DNA from 4 places in the Pseudoalteromonas sp. P1-13-1a genome. Region 1 is predicted to be linked to each of the others. Evidence: predicted binding sites of a transcription regulator. Region 1 holds the regulator's gene; each other region holds the start of a gene.
The links. Region 1 encodes sigma-54, which starts transcription at its own class of promoters, with help from an activator protein. Its sites were predicted from a motif close to GTTGGCACGNNNNTNGNNT; they were not measured.
Positions count from the first base shown of each region.

Region 2: AN391_RS10910 (TorF family putative porin) is a predicted target of sigma-54. The motif match lies at 2,051-2,069, and genes of this name have one in related genera.
Region 3: AN391_RS05820 (amidase family protein) is a predicted target of sigma-54. The motif match lies at 2,514-2,532, and genes of this name have one in related genera.
Region 4: fliE (flagellar hook-basal body complex protein FliE) is a predicted target of sigma-54. The motif match lies at 2,150-2,168, and genes of this name have one in related genera.

Region 1 is NZ_LKDV01000003.1:94,177-98,395, reverse strand. It holds gene rapZ (RNase adapter RapZ) at 1-342, opposite strand, end outside; gene AN391_RS04075 (PTS sugar transporter subunit IIA) at 362-814, opposite strand; gene hpf (ribosome hibernation promoting factor) at 819-1,106, opposite strand; gene AN391_RS04065 (RNA polymerase factor sigma-54) at 1,134-2,633, opposite strand; gene lptB (LPS export ABC transporter ATP-binding protein) at 2,703-3,428, opposite strand; gene lptA (lipopolysaccharide transport periplasmic protein LptA) at 3,425-3,973, opposite strand; gene lptC (LPS export ABC transporter periplasmic protein LptC) at 3,963-4,219, opposite strand, start outside.
Region 2 is NZ_LKDV01000015.1:10,772-14,990, forward strand. It holds gene AN391_RS10900 (AsmA family protein) at 1-415, opposite strand, end outside; gene AN391_RS10905 (hypothetical protein) at 727-1,890, shown strand; gene AN391_RS10910 (TorF family putative porin) at 2,168-2,854, shown strand; gene AN391_RS10915 (M1 family aminopeptidase) at 3,119-4,219, opposite strand, start outside.
Region 3 is NZ_LKDV01000005.1:153,323-157,541, reverse strand. It holds gene AN391_RS05825 (gamma-glutamyltransferase family protein) at 1-1,136, opposite strand, end outside; gene AN391_RS05820 (amidase family protein) at 1,133-2,341, opposite strand; gene AN391_RS05815 (putative 4-hydroxy-4-methyl-2-oxoglutarate aldolase) at 2,689-3,171, opposite strand; gene AN391_RS05810 (TetR/AcrR family transcriptional regulator) at 3,175-3,828, opposite strand; gene yddG (aromatic amino acid DMT transporter YddG) at 4,004-4,219, shown strand, end outside.
Region 4 is NZ_LKDV01000022.1:6,631-10,849, forward strand. It holds gene AN391_RS13665 (PAS domain-containing sensor histidine kinase) at 1-616, shown strand, start outside; gene AN391_RS13670 (sigma-54 dependent transcriptional regulator) at 613-2,037, shown strand; gene fliE (flagellar hook-basal body complex protein FliE) at 2,211-2,543, shown strand; gene fliF (flagellar basal-body MS-ring/collar protein FliF) at 2,564-4,219, shown strand, end outside.

The DNA.
Region 1 (4,219 bases):
TAAGTCGAGCGGCAATGAATCGATGGATAAAGGGTGTAATCTGCGTGTTTCTGAAAAACGTTTTATGAGTGTTTGATCATCACTGTCTAAATAAAACAGAGTGGGTTTAGCAAAGTCCGGTAGGTACTCGAGAATATCGTTAAACTCGTCTTGTTCTTTGGGGATATTACGAACATCGATACTAACAGCTATTTTGTCATAGTTATCTGAAACACTACGTACTAAAGAGGGCAGCAGGTTGACCGGGATATTATCTACGCAATAATAGCCTAAATCTTCAACCACACGTAAAGCAACCGATTTACCTGAACCGGAACGGCCGCTTATGATTATTAACTCCATTTATAGCCCTTAGTATTTACTACGATTGATCAACAATTACTTGATACAGTTCTGCATCGGTTTTAGCGTTTCGCAGCTGTTTGCAAAATTCTCTATTGCTCAGTTTATCAGCTATGGTTGCTAGAGTCTTTAGGTGCTGCTGGTTATCGCCATCTGGTACGATGAGTGCAACAAAAATATCAACAGGACAGTTATCAATAGCATCAAAGTTTACAGGCTTGTCACTAACGAGTACTAACGCAAGCGGTTCTTCTACGCCACCCATTCTGCCATGCGGAATTGCGATACCGCGGCCAATACCCGTACTACCTAGTTTTTCTCTGCTAGCTAGCGCATTAAGAATATCCTGTTGCGGTAAGTAAGGGAGCTTTTCATGAGCCAGCTCACTGATAAATTCTAAAATTCTTTTTTTACTACTAAAAAGGACCGCAGCTTTGCTGCAGTCCTGGCATACTAATGTACTTAATTTCATAATATTAGTGTCTAGCAAGCTTCTCTTTATGTTTTATGACTTGACGATCGAGCTTGTCAATCAACGAGTCTATAGCAGCATACATATCTTGGTGCTCTGTTGAGGCAAATAAATCTGCGCCGCTTACATGAATAGTCGCTTCTGCTTTTTGGTTGAGTTTTTCTACATCGAGAATGACATGCACATTGCTAATATGATCTGAGTGCCTTTCTAGCTTTGCAAATTTATTATTTACATAGTCTCTAAGTGAATCAGTTACTTCTACGTGACGACCAGTTAGGTTTAGTTGCATAAGCATTTCCTCTTTGTTTTTTACGTCTTATATCAAACTCTTTCTCTGATTTGACGGTGGAATAGCTAGCGATTCACGGTATTTTGCTATTGTGCGTCTAGCTACTTTAATTCCTTGCTCTGCCAATATATCCGCAATTTTACTATCACTCAATGGTTTGGCTGAGTTTTCCGCGGCAATTAGCTTTTTAATTAAGGCACGTATTGCGGTTGACGAACATTCGCCGCCGTTTTCAGTGCTTACGTGGCTTGAGAAAAAATATTTAAGCTCAAAAATACCACGTGGCGTATGCATATATTTTTGCGTAGTAACACGCGAAATTGTTGATTCGTGCATTTCTACCATTTCAGCAACATCGTTTAAAACCATTGGTTTCATGGCTTCGGGGCCATGTTCAAAAAACGCTTGTTGCTGTTTTACAATACAGTTTGTTACTTTTAGCAGCGTGTCGTTTCTGCTTTCAAGACTTTTTATAAACCATTTAGCTTCTTGCAGATGAGAGCGAATAAACTGGCTATCTCCACTAGATTTTACGGTACGTGACATGGCCGCATACTGACTATTTACGCGTATTTTTGGCATGCTATCTGGGTTTAGCTCTACCACCCAACGGCCCTTAATTTTTTTAACTGATACATCCGGTATGACATACTCAGACTCTTCCCTTACTATTGTATCTGCAGGTTTTGGGTTGAGGGTATGTATAAGAGTCATGACCTCTTTAAGCTCGTCTTCTTTAAGCTTAGTCTTTTTCATTAATGTACGATAGTCGCGTGCCGCTAATAGATCAATGTGATCGGTTAAGATCATTTTAGTTTGTTCTATAAAAGGGGTGTCTTTATCAAACTGATTAAGCTGAATACACAAGCACTCCTGTAAGCTTCGCGCGGCTATACCTACAGGGTCGAATAATTGAATACGTTTTAAAACGGCTTCTATTTCATCCAGTTCAACCTCAACGTCGTCATCGTTTTCTTGGTTAAAGCTTTCTAAAATTTCTTCACAACTTAGCGTTAAAATACCCGAGTCATCTACAGCTTCTACAATGGCTATAGCAATAGCTTCATCAGTGGGGCTAAAAGGAGTAAGCTGAAGTTGCCACATTAAGTACTCATGTAGCGTTTCAGTAGAGGCGCCCTGATAAATAGACTCATCTTCTGGCATTGGGCCTGAAGATGCCGCAGGGGCTGCACTCATGTACTCATCCCAAGTTACATCCATCGCCATATCATCGCTAACGGTGTCTTTATTTAAAGCTTCACCACTGTCTTGCTCGTATTCACTGGTTGTATCATCAGCCGATGCGCTTACGGTTACATCATCCGTATCTGCTTTTTGTTCATTTTTTCCAGCCGACTCTTCCGTGTAATCTTGCTCTTCTACTTCTAATAGCGGGTTGCTATCCAGTGCTTCTTGTATTTCTTGCTGGAGATCCAATGTACTGAGCTGCAGCAAGCGAATCGCTTGTTGCAATTGTGGAGTCATTGTAAGTTGCTGGCCCATGCGCAGCTGTAATGATTGCCTCATGTATCTCTAACAATCCTTTTATGTTGTTATAATTAATATTAGCAGATGCTTGTAGGTGTGGCTTAAATGTTACAGCCTAAATTGCTCGCCTAAATAAACATCGCGTACAGTTTTGTCATTTAATACGTGTTCTGGGGTGCCAGATGCAATTAGCTCCCCATGAGAAACAATGTAGGCTTTTTCACAAACATCAAGGGTTTCTCTTACATTGTGATCGGTAATTAATACGCCAATGCCACGATTTTTAAGATGTTCTATTATTTTCTTTATATCTAACACTGAAATCGGATCAACACCAGCAAAAGGCTCATCCAACAAAATAAATTTAGGGTTCGCTGCGAGTGCTCTGGCTATCTCTACACGGCGGCGTTCACCACCAGAAAGCGCCATACCTTGGCTATCACGTATATGTTGAATGCTAAATTCATCAAGTAAGTTGTTAAGCGTTTCTTCTCGCGCGGCTTTATTTAGCTCTTTGCGCGTTTCTAAAATAGCCATTAAATTTTGATAAACTGTTAGCTTTCTAAATATAGATGACTCTTGCGGCAAATAGCCAATGCCTAAGCGAGCACGACTGTGCATAGGTAATAACGTGATGTCGTTATCATCAATAGATATTTTACCTTTGTCGCTAGGTACTAACCCTACAATCATGTAAAAGGTGGTGGTTTTACCTGCGCCATTAGGGCCTAATAAGCCCACTATGCTGCCGGCTTCTACCTCAAGGCCTACATTTTTTACAACTTGGCGGCCTTTATAGCTTTTTGCTAATAGTTCTGCTTTTAAGGTGCTCATGGTTGACCTTCGTTACCTGTTTTTTCTTTAATATTTGCTTCAACAGGCACTAAAATTGTGTGGACACGATCCGTTGAGTTTTCGTCTTTTTCTGCGCTAATAAGCTGCTGCTGCATATCGTAGGTAATACTTTTAGCATTAATTTTTTGACCGGCTTGCGCGACTTCGGCATCCCCAACAAGTGTTAAAAAGCGCTTTGCTACGTCGTAACGTACTTCGTTTGCACTGGCACTCATTACGGTACCATCGTCTTGTTTTTCTTCGAAGTAGGCAGGGCTGCCAGTGGCAATAAGCAGTTGTTTGTTATCCCCTAGGTCTTCACGTTTATGTACTTCGAGTCGGTCGGCTGTAATTTTGCGGTTCCCATGCACAATTTCGACGTTTTTTTCAAAAATACCTACGTTTTCTTTAAGTTGACCTTCTTGACGGTCTGCACTAATAGAAATTTGGTTTGCTGGCGGTTGAGCAGCAGGCTCAGCAGCAGAAGCGCTAAATGCCAGCATCAGCGATGGGATAATAAGTATTTTAGTGAGTTTATTGGTCATAATATATTGTTCGCGTATGGTTAATTAGTTTTATTACTGCGGTTTTTAAATCGGCTTCAAGGCCTTTACCGACAATCTTTAAATTTGGCCCAGTGACAACCACTGGCTGCTCAGAGCGCATTGTTAGCGCTTTAATGTCGACTTCGATGTTGTCGGCATTGATGTTATCTATCATGGCGTTATCAACTAAATTTTTGGCAACCACGTTGCCTTCTAAAATAAGTTGTTTATCTTCGTAAAGCGTTG
Region 2 (4,219 bases), on a different contig from region 1:
TTTGCTCTTGCGGCTGCGCTGCTACAGCATCAAACAACTGCCAGTTAGCTTTACCGTTTTTATCAGTTTCTAATAAAATATTGGGTTCGTTAATAACAAACTTATCAAGTTTAAACTCACCACCAAATAACGATAACCAGGGTATATGCACAGCTAATTGCTCCATACTGGCCATGTCGTCGCGCGAGCCTGTCTGCATATTTGCAAAGTGCACATCGTTAAGCTCTAACTTTAATGCAGGAAATACACTAAGCGTTTTATCACCTTTAATAGTAAGTGTGCGCCCTGTTGTTTTTTCAACCTGTTCAGATACTTTATTAAAAATAGTATCAGTTGGAATTAAAAACGGAGCGGCAATAATTAACGCAATACAAAGTAAGAGTATTACACCAACAATTTTGAGTAAGGTCTTCATGATCATCCTTTCAAACGTGCAAATAATGTTCTTATCATAGCGAGTGTTAGCTTTAAAATCATTGTCGTTGCGACAAAAAAGCTGTTTATTGTAATTTATTTAATTTGAGATGAATTTATGCTTAAAAGTAAACTTTGCGAAATTGGTGACTAAAAGTAAAGCTCATCAAATTTAAATCTAGCCAAGTATTAAACCCTACAACATTGCATCCCTTAAATTGTTAGGTATGATGCACGGCCCTGTTGCTATTGGCGTATTTGCGCTAAAATAAAGCAGCTAAAAAATGTATCTACTCGGAGACTCTACAAGGCATGAAAAAACTGCTAATTTCACCGTCAAAAATGGCGCTAGGCGAACAAGAAAGTCAAATTTACCAAAACATCTTGAAGCAAGCTTCAGAACTAAGCCTAAACCTAATGGCCGTGAAAGTAGAAAACCACCCAGAGGATTTTTTAGGCTGGTGTTATGAGCTACTAAGTGCAAGTAAAGACCGCATAAATTACGACTTACTAGAGCCAAAACAGCTACCCGTTTTAAAAAAGCTGCACGATCAGCTAACCTCTGCAATTAGCTTTTTACAGCTTAAAACACTACGTGTAGCACCTTGGCCTGTTATTAGTATGTTTGTAGAGCAACATAAAGAACTTATTGCACTGGAAGAACAGCTTCGCCTTACCACGTATTTGCACACCATTCGTGAGCAAGCATTAAAAGACATGATCCCAGAGGATTTACTGGCATTTAGTGGTAAACACACTGCTACGCTCGATCCAAGCACCTATAACTTTGATGTTGAATGGTTTGCATCAACAAAAAGTGCAAAAGGTTTTCATCAAATGCTAGCCGACTTACCTGGCGCGTTTGACGATGCACTTGCTAACATTCCGCTTGAAGGAGATGTGAGCGAAGCTGATTACCAACAGTTTGTTGTTGCTTATTTACTTGCCTTTAACGGTAGCGATGAAAAACCTACCCTTGCCCCTGCTACACGTTTATTAGCAATGCGCCGCCCAGATGTATTTACGCCAATTAGTAATAGCCGTCTTGATGCATTATGCGCAGCTTTAGGTATTACAAAACTAAACAATCGCGACTTTGAGCGCTACTGGCAAGATATAGTACAAAGCATTCATGCTATGTCGTGGTTTAAAATGGCTAATGGCAGCAATGAACTAGAAGAGCAACTGGTCAGTATAAAAGCATTACTACCGTGCTTTTTTTACTATGCAGATGCCAGCACGGCCGACAATTCAAATTATATTAAGTTATTAAACAAACCTAAACGCAGCACAACAAGTGCGGGAAAACCACAACGTAGAGGCAAAGAGTCAGCCGAAATACTTGTAGACCGCGCACTTGCAGCCGATGACATTCCTGAGCATATTCGTAGCAAACGCGACTCTATTATTAGCGAAGTACAAAAAGGGCGCGGAGTAAACGAAACAATTAGTCTCATGCGCACTATATTTGGCTAAATTTACCTAACCTAACTGTATTTTTCTGGTGCAGTTAGGTTAAATTATGCACCAGCAGTGTGCGTTTTTTAATTAACCTCCTCAATCATTCCCTCTTCTAAAACTTCTCAACATATTGTTTTATAAAAGTAAAAAACCAGTTTTATAGAAATTATTTTAAGCTGGCACATACAGTGCAATTGCATTCCCAGTTAAACAATAAAACACCGCCAGTCAAAGGGTTGCCAATAAGAGAATAAAAACCTAGGCGATAAAAATCATATAACGGGAAATGGACATGCTAAAACTAAAAAAAACCATCGCAATTAGCGCAATAGCTTTATTAGGTGCTACATCTTTAACATCAACAGCCGTACATGCAGAAGTAACAGCAAACGCAGCGGCTACGTCTAACTACTTATGGCGTGGTCAAGAGCAAACTGGGGGCGATGCTGCTATTTCTGGCGGTATTGATTACGCTGACGAGTCAGGCTTTTATGTAGGTACTTGGGCATCAAATGCTTCATGGGCCGATGAAATGACTTATGAGCTTGATGTTTACGCGGGTTTTGGTGGCGATATTAACGACACATTTAGCTACGATGTAGGTTACATTTATTACGCTTACCCAGATGCAGCTTCTGAGGCAGATGCTGATTTCTCTGAAATTTACGGTAGCATCAGCGCAGAAGGTTTCACCTTTGGCGCTGCAATCCTTGCCACTTCAGCGGCAGATGGAGATGGCACCGACTTTGGCGATTCATTATACCTAAATGCCGATTACAGCTTTGCTGTTGGCAGCAATGGTACTGAGGTTGCGCTGCACTTAGGTCACTACTCTGGCGACTTTATAGGTGATGATAATATTATTGATTACGGTATCTCTGTATCAAAAGATGGTTTTACTTTTGGCGTATCTGACACCGACATGGATGAGTCAGATGTTAAAGTTTACGTAGGCTACGCTGTAGACTTTACGCTTTAAAACAAAATGTGTTACTTGCTGCAACACTAAGGGCCTTTTGGCCCTTTTCTCGTTTAGGGCACCTAAATACTCACAGCGCCTTTTAATTTTAGCGACTAAAGCACCTTACTATAAAACCCACTTCAGTTAACCGCCGAGCTCCTCGCTGCTATTACCTCTTTTTACCAATATGCTAATTCGCTTTATTAAGCTTTATTGCGCATTGGTATTAGCAATTCGCCAAAACAAAAAAGGCCGCATTAAATGCGGCCTTTCAGCTAATCGTTAAAACTTAGCTAGGTTATTTTTACTGTCTTTATCTACAAGCTTAATGTATGGGTCTACCCCTGCGTACACTGGCTTTTCTTTTACTTTTAGCTCAATAGCATTAGTACCAGAGACTATTTGATGCTTTTGCGAGTAAATCACAAAGTCTTCAGCGAGTAGGTTTTCAGGATCATCGCTAAATAATGCAATATCAATTAGCTCATCGAGCGGCTGCTCGGTTTCTTCACCTTGTCCATCGGCATGCTGCTTAGTTGCTTCAACGCTCAGTGTTACTGTATAAAAACCTTCGCTATCAACATCATCTGTAACCGACACTGCTTTCATTTCAAGCTCATAAAGCGTTATATATTTAAACTGATCATCAATAAAACGTTGTTCAGCTTGTGTTGCATCTCGCTTTAAATAGCTAAGTAAATCAAGTGTGGTTGGGTATGGCGTTGATTGGTATTTAAACTCATTCAAAAACGCTTTAAGTGCGGCATTTAAGCGCTCTTCCCCTAATCGGTCATAAATCGCCATCATCGTAACTGAGCCTTTATTGTAATGAAGATATTGTTGAGACTGCGTTTTATACAGCGGCATTTCTTCAAAGGCTTCGCCTGTGCGGCCCATTAAGTATTTATCTAACTCGTACTTTAAGAATTTACGAAGCTTCTCGGCGCCAAAGCGTTTTTTTAGCACCATAAGCGCACTGTATTGGGAGAGCGATTCAGAAATAACGGCACTCCCCTCTACATTAGCCCCCGATACTTGATGCCCCCACCATTGGTGTGCAACTTCATGTGCGGTTACATAGTAAGGTAGGTCAACTTTACTCTCATCTCTTAAGTCTGTAATAAAGCCAATACTTTCTGAGTAAGGTACCGTATTGGCAAAACTTTGCGCAAACGAGCGATACTTAGGAAATTCAATAATACGTAACTGCTTATGCTGATATGGCCCAAAGGCTTGCGTGTAGTAATCTATTGAGTCTTGTACTGACTCAATCATACGGTCAACATTCCATGCATGATCTTTGTGGTAGTACACCTCAATATTTACACCGTTGTGCTCAACCTTTTTGCTTTCAAGCTCCGCCGAAAGCACAGAATAAAAGTT
Region 3 (4,219 bases), on a different contig from region 1:
AAACTAAAGCTCAAACCACGGTTATTCCACACAAAACCACCTTCACTCATTAATATGCCGCTGCCAAATTCCCAGTAAACACTTTGAATAAAGCTCACGAGTTGGCCGTTTTTATCACGTGCTGCCATCCAAACGGTATCGCCAGGCTCTGCATTAAATGGCCATTGCTTGGCTTGGTTCATATCAATATTGCTGGCAAGCGCACTTAAGCGTTCATCGGTTAGTGCATTTTTATAATCATCACCAAGCGCATCTGGGTCGGCCCAAAGTGTGGGACGGTGAGTAAAGCTTTGTTTGGTTGCCTCAACAATTAAGTGCATCCAATCGGCCTCTGTTTTGGCCAAATGCTTTAGTTTATTAACGGCGCCAATTATTTGCAGAGAATGCACGCCTTGCGTGGGAGCAGGTAAGTTAAAACACTGTATGCCCGATAAATTAGCATTAAGTGGTGTTACTACATCTGCTTTTGTATTGGCTATGTCGGCTGGGGTAATAACACTGCCTGCGGCTGCTAAATCGCTTGCAAATGAGTCGGCAAGTTCTCCTTCATAAAAAGCATTTAATCCCTGCTCGGCCAAGTGCTCAAAGGTACTGGCGAGTTTTGGGTTTTTAAAATGTTGCCCTGCTTGTAGCGGTTTACCATTGGGTATGTAAAGCTCTTTAAATGCAGTGTTAGTGTTTGAAACGGCGGCAAGCTTTTCGCAGCCTGCTTGCAGGCTTTTTGACACTGTAAAGCCTTCGCGCGCAAGCTTTATGGCAGGCGCTAAAATAGTACTTAGTGGTAGAGCTGCGTGCTCATCTACCTCAAGGGCTTTTTGCCAGCCACGAAGCGTAGCCGCTTGGGTCAATGCGCTTAAACCACCGCGCTCTGGTATGTGTGGCTCATTGCTATAGGCGCTTATATCGTTTGGTGCGCGCCCGCAGGCATCTATAGCTGTGGGTGTGCTTTGGTTTAGGTTATCAATAAGCCAAAAGCTGTCGCCGCCAATTGAGTTCATATGCGGGTATACCACGCTAATAGCAGCGGCGGCTGCTACCATGGCCTCAACGGCTGTACCGCCTTGCTTTAATATTAGGGTGCCTGCCTCGGTTGCCGCAAAATGCGGGGCAGTAAAGGCAATGTTGTGTGTGCTCATGCAAGTGTGTCCTGTTTAAAGTGGGCAGCTAATTGTTGTACGCAGGCAAGTAGGCTTTTATCGTTGCCATGGCTCATCATTAATGAAAACCCATAAGGGTGGCCATTTTCTAAATTAGCCAATGGTAAGTGTACTTGCGCCGAGCGGCTCAAACCCGCTATGGCCGATAAGGTGATTATTTGCATGCGTAAGGCGCTTGTGTCGGCGCCCAATTTAGGTGCAGTTATGGGTGTGGTTGGCAAAAATAAACAACTGTTTGTATTTAGGTTTTTAGCAATTAATGTTTGCCATTGGGTTTGTACATTTAGTGCTTCTTGCTCTTCTTGGGCGGTTAGGGCAAGCGCCATGTTAAAACGTGCCGCAATTGCCGGAGCAAACTGGGGAAGTTGCCCCGGCAATTGAAGCCAATCTTTATGCGTTTTTGCGATTGCTCGCCCTTGCAGTATTCTAAAGCTGTCAGCCAGTTCGCTTAATAAGTTGCTGTTAGGCAGTTTAAATTCTTTATGGTGTTTAAAATAAGGTTTGGTTTTTTTAAGCAATTGTTTAAGCGGGGCTTGTAATGCAGGGTCAACCAGCTCAAATAATGGCTCGCAAATAACTAAAGTATCAACGTTATTAATAGCTTGATTTGGCAACAGTATATTGCCTATATCGCTTAGCAGCTCTGCACTTTGCGTAAGCCAGCCTATGGTATCAAAAGGGGGGGCGAGCGGTATTAGGCCATCTTTTTCAATGACGTTATGGCTTGGCCTTATGCCAAATAAGCCACAATAACTTGCGGGTATTCTAATAGAGCCGCCGGTATCGGTACCTAAGCCAATATCAGCTAGGTTAGCAGCTACGGCGGCCGCCGACCCCATACTTGAGCCACCACTTGCATGGCCCTTAAGTTTTGGGTTTTGTGCTGCACCATAGTGAATGTTATTGCCCTCTAAGCTGTAAGCCAGCTCATCGGTGTGGGTAAAGCCTGTAAAGCGACAACCTTCATTCATTAGTTTATTTACGGCACTTGCTGTTTGCTGTGCAGGTTTTGCTGCTTTAAACCAGCTTGGGTTACCCGCGCTGTTGCGCTCGCCTTTAACAGCAAATACATCTTTTACCGCAAGGCGCTTATTTACAAGTTTGCCGTGGGTGTGTGTTTGCCATGCGTTAGGGCCATGGTCACAAAAAATACCGGTAAAATTATTATGTGTTTTGGTACTCATATCACCACTCGTTATAAAGTAAATCTGACCAACTGGTTATAATCAGATTTAGGGTGATTAAAAAGACGAATTAGTTATTATTATTTTTCAGCCCACTGCGTAACATCTTATTTTTATTTTACAGAGCCTGATCCGCTTTTTAATCGGTTAGCTATTATATTGCCTAAAAGCTAAGCAAAAGCAATGCCAAATGCAAATAAAGTTGTCCGCTCGGTCAGGTTTTGTTTGGTTTACATGGGGTTTAGCAGATATTTATAAAAATATAAGTATTAAAGAAGGCGTAATTTAGAGGTGAAAACACACCAAGTTGGTGCGTGATTGCACCAACTTGGTTGCAAATATGGCGTTTATAGTAATGCGTTAGGGCTAATAATTAAGCCATTTACATCGGCGTATAGCCAATCGTTAGGGTTAATTGTGGTACTAAGCATGGTCACTGTTTGATTTTTATCGCCAAAGCCACGCTTTAATGTACTGCGCGGGGTTGAGCCTAGCGCCATGACCGGTAAATCCATAGTGGCTAGTATTTCAATGTCGCGGCAACAGCCGTTAATAACAACGCCTTCCCAGCCATTTTTTAACGCGCGCTCAGCCATAATATCGCCTATAAAAGCAAAGCGTTTGCTAGCAAAGCCATCAATAAGCAATACTTTACCCTCACCGTTTTCATGCAGTATATCGGCGGCAAACGAGTTATCGTCTGGGCATGTAACGGTAACTGCTTGACCACTAAAGGTGGTTTTTTTACCAAAGTGGCGCAGGCCGCTGTCGGCGACTTGTACGCTTTCGCGGTGATCGTCAAATAAGTCTGGGGTGGTAAAGTTATTCATGGGTTAGGCCTCACTGTGCTCAGGTATTTTTAAGCCAATACCTTTTAAAATTATGTGGGCAGTTGATTGCGTTATTTGTGCCACATCGGTTTCGTCGTATTCTAATTTGTTCATTACCAGTAGCACTTCGGCCTGAAAGTCGGCGTAGTACTGCGTAGTTGACCAAATGGTAAATAATAAATGGTAAGGGTCAACATTATCCATTTTGCCTGCATCTATCCAGGCCTGAAACATGTCTACCTTTTGTTTTACCCACGGGCGCGTGTTAGTTCTAAAGTAGTTTTGCAAATATGGAGCTCCGCGCAGTATTTCACTGGCAAATAAACGTGATTGCAGTGGCTGGTTTACGGCAAGTATTACTTTACTTTTAATATAGTGATAAAGCACATGTGCAGGGTCGTCCTCAGGGGTTACGTTATCTAAGCCTAAGTTCCAGTGCGCAATTATGCGATCTATTACGTTTTCGTATAGGCCGTCTTTGCTTTTAAAATAATATAAAATATTGGCCTTAGGAACGCCTGCTTCTTTGGCAACCATGCTCATACTGGTGCCATCGTAACCAAGCTGAGAAAATAATTGCTCGGCGGCATCGAGTATTAATGTTTGGTTTTTTACTCGGGTGAGTTCTTTTTTATTTGGCTTTGTTTGTGTGCTCATTATGGCGATGCTGTTTTTAACGTGTTGAATGATTGTAACTTTACTGACCAAAAGGTCAAACACTTAAGTGCAGGCTAAAAACACCTTTATAACAATAAATGATGAGCAACAATTGTTTAAAGCATTAATTACTGTTAGCGTAACGTCAAACATAAGTAGTACTTTTAGGTAGTTAATGGACTTTTTTTCTAATCACAAATACACGCTTTATGGCATTGCCGCTATTTTATTATGGAGCTGTTTAGTGGCTCTGCTCAGGGATGTTTCGGAGTTATTTGGCCCTATAGGTGGGGCGGCACTTATGTATAGTGTAAGCGCGCTGTTTTTAATTTTGGTAATGGGGCGTCCTAAATTTGCTGGGTTTAATAAGCGTTATATTATTTGGGGTACT
Region 4 (4,219 bases), on a different contig from region 1:
CGCGGCCAATTTGGGCTCTAAAAAGCTACTTGAAACATCACGCGATAACTTTCAAACCAAGCTTATGTCACGTTTAAAAGATTTAGAAACCCAAGTTAACGATATGCTGCTTTTTGCTAAAAGTGGTGAGCAGCAAGTGGTTGAGCAAGTGTCTATGCAGCAGCTTTTAAACGAAGTAAAACTAGGTGCTGATGCAATGGTGGCCTTAAATAACAGTGAACTTGCTGTTGAGTTACCAGAGCCAGATATAGAAATCACCGGTAATAAAACTGCGCTGGCCAGCGCTATTCAAAACCTTATTCACAATAGTATTCAAATTATTGGCAGCCAAGCACAGGTGACATTAAAAGCGCAGCGCGATAGTAGCGAACCTGACACCGTACGTATTAGCGTATGCGATAACGGCCCTGGGGTAGAGCTGAGCCAAATAGAGAAAATTTTTGAACCGTTTTATACCACTAAAAGCCAAGGTACAGGGCTTGGGCTTGCTGTTGTAAGTTCTGTGGCAAATGCGCATCAAGGACGTGTTGAAGTGGTTAATAATGCCAATGGTGGTGCATGTTTTAGTTTATTGCTGCCCATATGCACGGCCTCAACGCAGGAGAAAACAGCATGAGCAATACAATACTGGTAGTTGAAGATGATGCAGGCTTAAGAGAAGCACTCATAGACACGTTAGAAATGTCAGGTATTGCCTGCGTTGCAGCGCAAAGTGCTGAGCAAGCCATGATCCAATTAAAGAAATCTGAGTTTTCATTGGTTGTAAGTGATGTGCAAATGGGCGCGATGAGCGGCCTAGATTTGCTCAGGAGCATTAAGCTTAACTACCCAGAACTCCCCGTATTAATGATGACAGCTTACGCAACGATTGATGATGCCGTAGAGGCAATGCGCTTAGGTGCAATTGATTATATGGCTAAACCATTTGCCCCTGAGGTGCTTTTAAATATGGTTAGCCGCTATTTACCCGAAAAACCAAAAGACACTGATGGCCCAATTGTAGCCGACCCCAGCAGTATTCAACTATTAGAACTTGCAAGTAAAGTGGCTCGCTCAGATGCAAGTGTAATGGTGCTTGGCCCTAGTGGCTCAGGTAAAGAGGTATTAGCGCGATATATTCACGATAAATCAAACCGATGCGATGCGCCTTTTGTGGCAATTAATTGCGCGGCTATTCCCGAAAATATGCTTGAGGCCACCTTGTTTGGCTATGAAAAAGGCGCCTTTACTGGTGCAATACAAGCGTGCCCAGGTAAATTTGAGCAAGCCCAAGGTGGTACTATATTGCTTGATGAAATAACAGAAATGGACTTAGGGCTGCAAGCTAAACTATTAAGAGTATTACAAGAGCGTGAAGTTGAGCGTTTAGGTGCGCGCAAAACAATTTCACTCGATGTGAGAGTGCTCGCAACCAGTAACCGCGATCTTAAAGAAGCTGTTGCAGATAATAAGTTTAGAGAAGACTTATATTATCGCTTAAATGTATTCCCATTAATGTGGCGACCACTTAGTGAGCGCCCAGGCGATATAATTGTATTGGCTAAGCATTTAATAGAGCGCCATTTAGTTAAAAATAAAGAGCCGTTAGCAACGCTTGATAGCGATGCCGAGCAAAAACTATTGAGCCATACCTGGCCAGGTAATGTGCGCGAACTTGATAATGTAATTCAACGTGCGCTTATTTTGCGAACGGGCAGTGTAATTGGCGAGCAGGCTATTTTTATTGAAAATTTAATGCAAGCGTCGAGCACCACTGCGCCTACTCAGGTTATAGCGCCTGAGCAAGAGAGTACTCCCAGTGACGCATATTATGATGACAAAATAACGCCTGCAGAGGCGAGTAGCTCACTGCCGAGCGTAGATACTGGCAGCTATAAAGATGAGCTAAAAGATAAAGAGCATAAAATAATTTTAGAAACCCTCGCCCGTTGCCAAGGCAAACGTAAAGATGTTGCACAAACACTTGGCATCAGCCCGCGTACTTTACGTTATAAACTCGCACAAATGCGCGATTTAGGTATTTCACTACCCGCATAAACTAACTCTCCCTTCTGTACATAACCCTAAACTAACCACGCTTAGTTTAGGGTTGTCAAATCTCTGACTCTTAAAAATAATAGTTAACTGTATGTTATTAAAGGTTTATTTTTATGGCACGCTTTGTGCTTTAATCCCTTTATGAACGTTAACTGCATTTGCCAGAGAAAATTATGAAAATTCAAAACAGCGCGTTATTCCAAGAAATGCAATCAATGGCCTTAGAAGCAGGCCATACAAATCAAATTAATAAGCTACCCACGCAAGCTCAGCCAACGTCATCGGCTCAATTTGGTGACTTACTAAGCGATGCATTAAATACGGTTAATGGCCTACAACAAGATGCGAAACAAAAAGTCGTGGCTGTTGAAATGGGTGACAGAAGTGTATCGCTTGCTGAGGCAATGATTGCTTCGCAAAAATCATCAGTGGCATTTGAGGCTACAGTACAAGTAAGAAATAAACTTGTTGAGTCATACCAAGAAATTATGAACATGCCTGTTTAAGTAGGTAGTGGAGAATTATTGTGGCGCAATCTAATCAATCAACAGATCTTGCTCTTGCTGGCGGCGGTATTGACCAAAGTGAAGACAACGAGCAACAAGAACAAAAGTCGGGCTACTTAAGCGCCTTAAATGGGGTTGATGTGCTTCGCCAAGTTACCCTAATTATTGCGCTGGCTATTTGTTTAGCTATTGCCATATTTGTGATTATTTGGGCGCGCCAACCCGATATGCGTCCGCTTGGCAAAATGCCTACAGAAGAGCTGATCCAAACACTTGATTTTTTAGATGCACAAAAAATTGACTACGAGCTAGACGGCAACGTTATTTCGGTTGATGAAAGCGAGTATCAAAACATTAAATTATTGATGGCGCGTGAAGGCTTAGAGCAAGGTCCTACCTCAGGCACCGATATCATAATGCAAGATATGGGTTTTGGTGTGAGCCAACGGCTCGAGCGTGAGCGCTTAAAACATGGCCGCGAGCAACAACTTGCCCGCACTATAGAAGAACTAAACAACGTTACTCGCGCTAAAGTTTTATTAGCCATCCCAAAAGAAAACGTATTCGCACGCAGAGAGAAAAAGCCATCAGCCACAGTGGTATTGACTCTTAAACGTGGCCGTACGCTTGATGGTGAAGAGATTGATTCAGTCGTTGATATGATTGCCTCTGCAGTACAAGGTCTCGAGCCAGCACGTGTGACAGTAACAGATCAAAACGGCCGTCTACTTAATTCTGGCTCACAAGACTCATTAGCAGCACGCTCTCGTAAAGAGTACGACATTGAAAGAAAGCGTGAGCAAGAGTATTTAGAAAAAATAGACAGTATTCTTATTCCTGTAGTCGGCTTGGGTAACTACACGGCGCAAGTTGATTTAAACATGGACTTTAGCTCAGTAGAGGAAACACAAAAGCGCTACAACCCAGACTTACCAGCAGTCAGAAGCGAAACCACATTTGAAGAAAACAACATAGGTGGCTTAGCGGTAGGTATTCCTGGGGCACTTACTAATCAACCACCTATGAATTCAACTATCCCAGAAGTGGCAGGCCAGGGCAATGCTGGTACGGCAACCAATCCAAGCCGAGTGCATAAAGAGGCTACGCGTAATTTTGAGCTAGACACCACCATTTCGCATAAGCGTCAACAAACAGGGGTTATTCGCAGAATTAGCGTATCGGTAGCTGTTGATTATGTGCCCAAAGTAGGTGAAAACGGCGAAACAACCATGGCACCGCGCTCAGTAGAAGCTTTGTCAAATATACGTCGCCTATTACAAGGTGGGGTGGGTTTTGATATGCAACGTGGCGATGCATTAGAAGTGGTAACCGTACCATTTGTGCGTGAAGCAGTTGATTTAGACTTAGAAGTACCGCTGTGGGAACAAGATTGGTTTATGAAAATCATCCGCCTTGTGCTTGGCGCCTTAGTTATTATTGTATTAATTATGGCGGTTGTTAAGCCTATGCTTAAGCGCTTGATCTACCCAGATGATACGCTTGAAGAGTACGACGAAGATGCATTAAGCTCAGGGGTTGATATTGGCGATAGCACGCTAGATATGCTAAATAAAGACTTTGATTCTGCTGCTGTTGGTTTCTCAAGTGATGGTACACTGCAGCTGCCAGACTTACATGGCGACGAAGATTTGCTTAAAGCGGTAAGAGCACTTGTA